Regions from separate parts of the Cobetia sp. D5 genome, predicted to be linked through region 1. Evidence: predicted binding sites of a transcription regulator. Region 1 holds the regulator's gene; the other holds the start of a gene.
The links. The regulator LexA, encoded in region 1, represses DNA repair genes until DNA is damaged. The targets are predictions, from matches to a motif close to TACTGTNTANNTANACAGTA.

Region 1 (3,414 bases):
AGCCGACTGAACCCCTATCGAACAGTCGCGGCCAGCTGCGCCCCGGCAAGGGGCTGTCACGTAGATTCCGGTGACAGCTCATGGAGGGTATCAGACTCGGACACCAACCCCTTCAGGCATGCAGCAGCACCGGGGTGCCGGGCACAGCCTCGGCAAAGAGTCGCAGCAGGTCGTCATCACGCAAGCGAATGCAGCCGTGGGACGCCGCTACCCCCATGGGCTCAGTGCTGGGCGTGCCATGAACATAGATGTAGCGGCGCAGGCTATCGACCCGCTCGCCGCGGGCATTGCGACCACGATTGACGCCGGACTCGCGGCCGCTGAGCCACAGAATGCGCGTCAGGATCCAGTCTCGCTCAGGATGCTCGGCAGCAAGCTCGGGCGTGAACACCTCGCCCGTGAAGCGCCGGCCGCGATAGACGGCGCCACACGGATTGCCCGCCCCGATGGCGGCACGAATCACATGCCAGCCGGTTGGCGTGCAACCGCTGCCGTCGAGCTCGCCGATACCGTTGAGGCCGCTGGAGATCGCGCAGGCGTGCACCAGCGCCTCAGGGTCAGCCGCGGGGGGCGGCGCATCACGACTGCCACTCGGCATGTCACTGCGTACCTCAAGGCTTTGGCGCGAGAGGTCCACCGCTACCCAGCAGGCCATCAGCTGGCCGCCTGGGTGACCGCCTCACCATCCCCGAGCGTGGCCGGCAACGGCGCTGCCATCGCCGCGACGACCACTGGACGCATGTGCTGGATCAGCTCGCGCACCGTGGTGTGATGGCCGTACTCGGCCTCCTCGATATCGCGCAGCGCATCCAGGCCCGAGAAGGTGAAGATCACGCTGCCGAGCATGAAGTGCAGACGCCAGAAGCGCTCGTTGTCAGGCAGATCAGGCGTCGCCAGCTTCAGAAGCTCGGCGAAGCGGCTGAAGACCGTGCCGTAGTGCTCGCGGATATAGCGCCGCATGTGGCCCTGACCCTGGGTATAGGCAAGCCCGAGCAGGCGCATGAAGGTACGCAGGCTGTTGCGCTCGGCCGGCACCTCCAGCACGGTACGCGCCATCACCTCCAGCAGGACCTCCAGCGGCACCTGACGCCCGGCGTATTGCTGCTCGATGCTGTCGAGTGCCGCGTGGAAACGCTCACTGAAAGGGTCGAGATAGCGCGCGAAGACCGCCTGGATCAGCGATTTCTTGGAGCCGAAGTGGTAGTTCACCGCCGCCAGATTGACCTTGGCCTTGCTGGTGATGTTGCGCAGTGAGGTCTCGGCGAAGCCGCGCTCGGCGAACAGCACCTCGGCAGTATCGAGGATGCGGGTAACGGTATCGGTCTGGGCCATGGGCGGAACCCTTGTCAGGTAGAAAAGGACTGGAGTCGTAGGTCACGGCGCAAGCCCCGCGCGGCGACTCTCTCATGAGGTGGTGCAGGTTCACCGCAAGGCGCGTTCGATCATGGCACCCGTGAGCACTACCATCGGCGAACATTCGTTTGAAACACTTTGATTCTAGCGCGCCATGCCATGACTGACAATTCTCTCGCGTTTCAAACGCCAGAGGTTTAGCCAAGCCTGATATTCCCTCAACGCTGACCATCCCGATTCAAGGGCTCGTCATGCTCGGTGACTGTCCACCCCGCCAGAGCCAGGCCGGGTTCATCTCCAGACATTCATCTCCAGACATTAATCTCCAGACATTCACTTCCAGACATTCCCATCAAGAAAGAATGCCTCGGATATCGGCACGAAAAGTCGCCAGACAGCGATATCTCGGCGACTACCTGCCCTTTGAGGCCACCACGCAAGCCACGATGCCTTGCATGACCGCCATGACTGGATACAATGACAGTTGTATGGATGCACACCCCGTGCCGTCAGCTCAAGATGCCGCCCAGGCCAAAGGCAATGCCATGACCCAGCCGCTTACTCCGCGCCAGCAGGATGTCTTCGACTTCATCATCAAGACCATCAAGTCCTCTGGCTACCCGCCGACGCGGGCCGAAATCGCCCAGGCGCTGGGCTTCCGCTCACCGAATGCTGCCGAGGAGCATCTGCGTGCCCTCAAGCGCAAGGGCGCCATCGAGATGGTGCCGGGCACCTCTCGCGGCATTCGCGTGCCGTCGCTGGCTGACGTCGACGACAGCGCCAACGATGGTCTGCCGGTGATCGGGGAAGTGGCCGCCGGCAGTCCGATTCTTGCCAGCGAGCATATCGACCGTCACTGCCCGCTGCCGAGCGACTACTTCTCGCCGGCTGCCGACTACCTGTTGCGCGTGCGCGGCGTGTCGATGAAGGACGTGGGAATTCTGGAAGGCGACCTGCTGGCCGTGCACCGCACCAGCAGCGTGCGTGACGGACAGATCGTGGTGGCACGTCTGGGGGATGAAGTTACCGTCAAGCGCTTCCGCCGTGACGGGCACTACGTGTGGCTGGAAGCCGAGAACGAGGACTTCTCACCGATCAAGGTCGACCTGCGCACGGACAGCCTGGAGATCGAGGGTCTCGGAGTGGGCGTCATCCGCGATGGCGGCCTGCACTGAGACCTTGACCAGCAGCGCTCTTCTCGCAAAGCTCTGAGCAACAGAAAAGCCGCACGTATTGCACAAAAAAACCCGCCTCGAGGCGGGTTTTTTTGTGCGCGAAGCACGAGCGATGAATCAGTGCACGATGCCTTCCGACTGCTCGTCCTCGTCTTCTTCGCCATCCCAGAGGCGAGTCCGGGTGATGGCGTGGTCGATCATCTCACGCGCGACCTCGAAACGATTGTCACGCAGCAGATCAGCGGCCTCGTCCGAAATGCGAATGCTGAGCAGCGGCTCACCTTCGCTTTCCGCGGCGCGCAGAATCACTTCACCATCTTCCATTTGCACAATTTCAAGTACGGCGGGATCGGACACGTCATTCCTCCTGCACGGCATCTCGCGAGATACCGGCGTCGTTGTAATCGTCAGCGCGACGGCTGGCAAGCCCGGCACCGCGTTGCCATCAGCGACGCAGAAAAAAGTACGACCACAGCCAGAGCCATGGTCGTACCGGAGAATGCAGGGCTTGCCACAATGCGATCAGTCTAGCACCCGTGAAGGCGAAACGTCACCCGATTGCCATGCGCCAGTCATCACCAGCGTGCAGCGCCAGATCAACGCCTTGACCTACCACTCGACACTCGACTCGCGCAGCTGCGGCAGCAGCGCCTTGAATGCCGTGATGGCGGCACTGAGACGCTCGGCCAGCGAGGCGCTCGAGGCTGCCGCGATGATCAGACCATCACCACGCGAACGCGATTCTTCGCGGCGCGCGACACCGCCTTCTTCATGCAGGCGGGCCACATCCGCGACCAGCTCAGACAACCAGCTGTCGGAACGCTCCAGCAGACTGCGCAGCTGCTCGACCTCGGCGATGGGCGTCGGTGGCGACGCCAGACGCTCG
Region 2 (3,414 bases), 240 kb from region 1:
AATATCGCGTCACGGTAAGATGCATCACTCATGGATCAAGGCTTCATCGGGCAGTGGGCCAGGGCGACATGCCTGTGGCCGAGGACCGGCCGGGCAGAGCGCCCCGTCGGGCCCGCCATTCTACGCATTCGGCGCCCGTGACGCACCCGTCACGGCTGGCGGGTGATGCCTCCATCAATTGATTTCAGGCCGGGCCATGCAGGGCCGGTCATTACACTTCAAGGAGAGAGGTGGCCATGTCCACTCAATCAGCGGCACGTTCTGCGCGTCGTAATACCCAGGCCTGGCAGGCTCTCGCGCGCCATCATCAAGAGCAGATGGCCGATGTGCATCTGAAGGACCTGTTCGCCGAGGATGCGGCGCAAGGGCGTGACCGAGTGGCGACCTTCACGCGCTCTGCCGCGGGGCTGCGTCTGGATCTCTCCAAGCAGCGCCTCAAGGGCGAGACCCTGGAGCTGCTGCTGGATCTGGCGCGCGAAACCGGCGTCGAGCAGGGCATCAAGCGCCTGCTGGCCGGTGAGCATGTCAATCGCTCCGAAGACCGTCCGGCGCTGCACGCCGCGCTGCGTCTGCCGCGCTCCGCCAGCCTCGAGGTGGACGGCGAGGATATCGTGCCGGCCATCCACGAGAGCCTCGAGCACCTGGCCGAGATGGTCGACACCTTCCACAGCGGCCAGTGGCGCGGCGCCACCGGCAAGCCGATCACCGACGTGGTCAACCTCGGTGTCGGTGGCTCGGACCTGGGCCCGCTGATGGTCTCCAGCGCCCTGAGCGATTGCCGTCCCAAGGACATCCACGAGATCGGCGTGCACTTCGCCTCGACCATGGATGGCTCCCAGCTGGCGGATTATCTGGAATCCTTCAGCCCGGAAACCACGCTGTTCATCCTGTCCTCCAAGTCATTCTCGACCATCGATACGCTGTCCAATGCCCGCACCGCGCGCGACTGGCTGAAATCACGCCTCGATCCGGAAGGGCGCCTGGAAGCGCTGATCAACCGTCAGCACTTTATCGGCGCTTCCGCCAAGCCGGAGAAGATGACCGAGTGGGGCATCGCGCCGGAACATCAGCTGCTGTTCTGGGATTGGGTCGGCGGCCGCTATTCGCTGTGGGGCACCATCGGTCTGCCCATCGCGCTCAATGTCGGCATGGACAACTTCCGTCGTCTGCTGGCCGGGGCGCATGAGCTGGATGAGCACTTCCGCACCGCGCCGCTGGAAGACAACCTGCCGGTGCTGCTGGCGCTGGCCGGGATCTGGAACAACAACTTCCTCGATATCCGCGCCCACTCCATCCTGCCCTACGACGGTCGCCTGGAGTACTTCGCAAGCTACCTCGAGCAGCTGGAGATGGAATCCAACGGCAAGTCGGTGACCAACGATGGCGAGATGATCGACTACTCGACCTGTCCGGTGCTGTGGGGCCAGCTGGGGCCGAACGCCCAGCACGCCTTCTATCAGCTGCTGCACCAGGGCACCCAGGCGGTCGAGTGTGACTTCATCGCGCCGATGTGCCGTTATGATCACGTCGAGGACGCCGAGACACGCGCCCACCTCAAGGCACAGCACCGTCTGACGCTGGCCAACTGCTTCGCCCAGTCACGTGTGCTGATGCTGGGTGATGACGCCATCCCCGGTGATGAGGCGCAGCCGAACCACAAGCGCTACCGTGGCAATCAGCCGTCGACCACGCTGCTGCTGGAGACGCTGACACCGGAAACGCTGGGTGCGTTGATTGCGCTCTACGAGCAGAAGGTCTTCGTTCAGGCCACCATCTGGGATATCAACCCGTTCGATCAGTGGGGTGTGGAGCTGGGCAAGCAGATCGCCACCGCCACCGAAGCGACCATGACCACCGGCGAAGGCTTCGAGACGCTGGACGCCTCCAGCCGTGCGCTGATCGAAGCGGTGTGGGCAGCCCAGGACCAGGACCCGCGCTGAGCCCATGGCGGATGTGAGTGAGGGCATGCTGATATGCCATGCAAGACGAGCGGCGGCGGCAGTCGTCGCTCTCTGTTGATTTATACAGTATTCTCGCTATCCTATAAGCGAATCAATCGTTTACACTAGACAGCACGACGCGGACCGTCGAAAACCCTGCTCCCAGCGTATGAATGCTCGAGAGATGCCCAGCCATCTTGAGGCGTGGAAGGGGAGGCTTCGCGGTCTGGCGTGTTGTCGGGAGTGCTGATGGCCAATTCCCCCTTTCCGTCAGATACGGCAGCGATGCACGCCACCGCGCCCGTCAAGGGTCTGCTGTACCTGCACGGCTTCAATTCGGCCAGTTGTTCGCCCAAGGCACGCTTGATGCAGCGCGCGGCAGAGCAGTTCGGCCTGCCGTGCGTGATGCCGGACATCCCCCCGGAGCCCGGCGCGGGTCAGGCGGCGGTCAACGCGGCCTATCTCACGTTGTGTGAGCGCCTGGCGCTGGACCCCGCAGACCCTGCCTGTGACGACGCCATCATGGTGATCGGCAGCTCCATGGGCGGTTTTCTGGCCACCTGGCTGGTCGCGCGTGAGGCCGCACGCCTCGAGGGGCCGGCTGGTCCTTCTCAGAGCGTCTGGCGTCAAGGGCCGCGCAGTGTGCTGATCAATCCGGCCGTGCGTCCCGCGCGACTGGTCAGCGAATGGCTCGGTTCGGTGCATGCCAACCCCTATACCGGCGTGACGTTCACCGTCACCGAGGAGTTCGGGCCCGGGCTGCTCGCATTGGAAGCGGAACCGGTCACGGCGCAGCGCACCCTGGTGCTGTTGGCGACGGCCGATGAGACATTGGATGTCAATGATGCCGCAGGGCTCTATCAGGGAAGTCGCTTGATCATCACGCCGGGTGGCGATCACGGCTTTGCGCAGCTGGCGGAATATCTGCCGGCGATCATGGCGCATGGCGGGCACCGGCTGGCCCCCGCCACCGCAGCGGCGATGCATGTCGCGCCGGACTAGCAGGTCATGCGCGTGGTGCTTTCTGCTACGACACACCACGACCTGGCTGGGCACGGCACCTCTTGGCACGACATGGATTGGCACGACTTGGCAGGGCGTTCGATGCTGAACGCCAGGCGCCGGTCTCTCATTTTTCAGGAATCCGTTGTCCGTCTCGCGCACGTGAAATGGCGAGTCGGATGGCGGACGTCAACACCAAGGACACAAGGCTGCGATGAGTCAGTACAGCGCCAGTTCCATTGAGGTCCTCTCCGGCCTCGAACCGGTCCGCAAGCGGCCCGGCATGTATACCGACACTTCTCGGCCCAACCATCTGGCGCAGGAAGTCATCGACAACTCCGTCGATGAGGCGCTGGCGGGGCATGCGAAGGAAATCCGCGTGCGCCTGCTCGAGAATGGCGGTATCGAGGTCGGCGATGACGGTCGTGGCATGCCCACCGACATCCACCCCGAGCATGGCGTGACCGGCATC

Region 2: a site for LexA is predicted at 2,011-2,030, ahead of U0O11_RS05230 (YqiA/YcfP family alpha/beta fold hydrolase). Genes of this name have one in related genera too.

What each region holds. Positions count from the first base shown of each region.
Region 1 covers NZ_CP142020.1:992,599-996,012, reverse strand. The annotation lists gene U0O11_RS04240 (L,D-transpeptidase family protein) at 113-655, opposite strand; gene U0O11_RS04235 (TetR/AcrR family transcriptional regulator) at 655-1,332, opposite strand; gene lexA (transcriptional repressor LexA) at 1,899-2,528, shown strand; gene U0O11_RS04225 (hypothetical protein) at 2,646-2,885, opposite strand; gene U0O11_RS04220 (DUF6586 family protein) at 3,138-3,414, opposite strand, start outside.
Region 2 covers NZ_CP142020.1:1,232,385-1,235,798, forward strand. The annotation lists gene cmoA (carboxy-S-adenosyl-L-methionine synthase CmoA) at 1-32, opposite strand, end outside; gene pgi (glucose-6-phosphate isomerase) at 237-1,940, shown strand; gene U0O11_RS05230 (YqiA/YcfP family alpha/beta fold hydrolase) at 2,190-2,942, shown strand; gene parE (DNA topoisomerase IV subunit B) at 3,157-3,414, shown strand, end outside.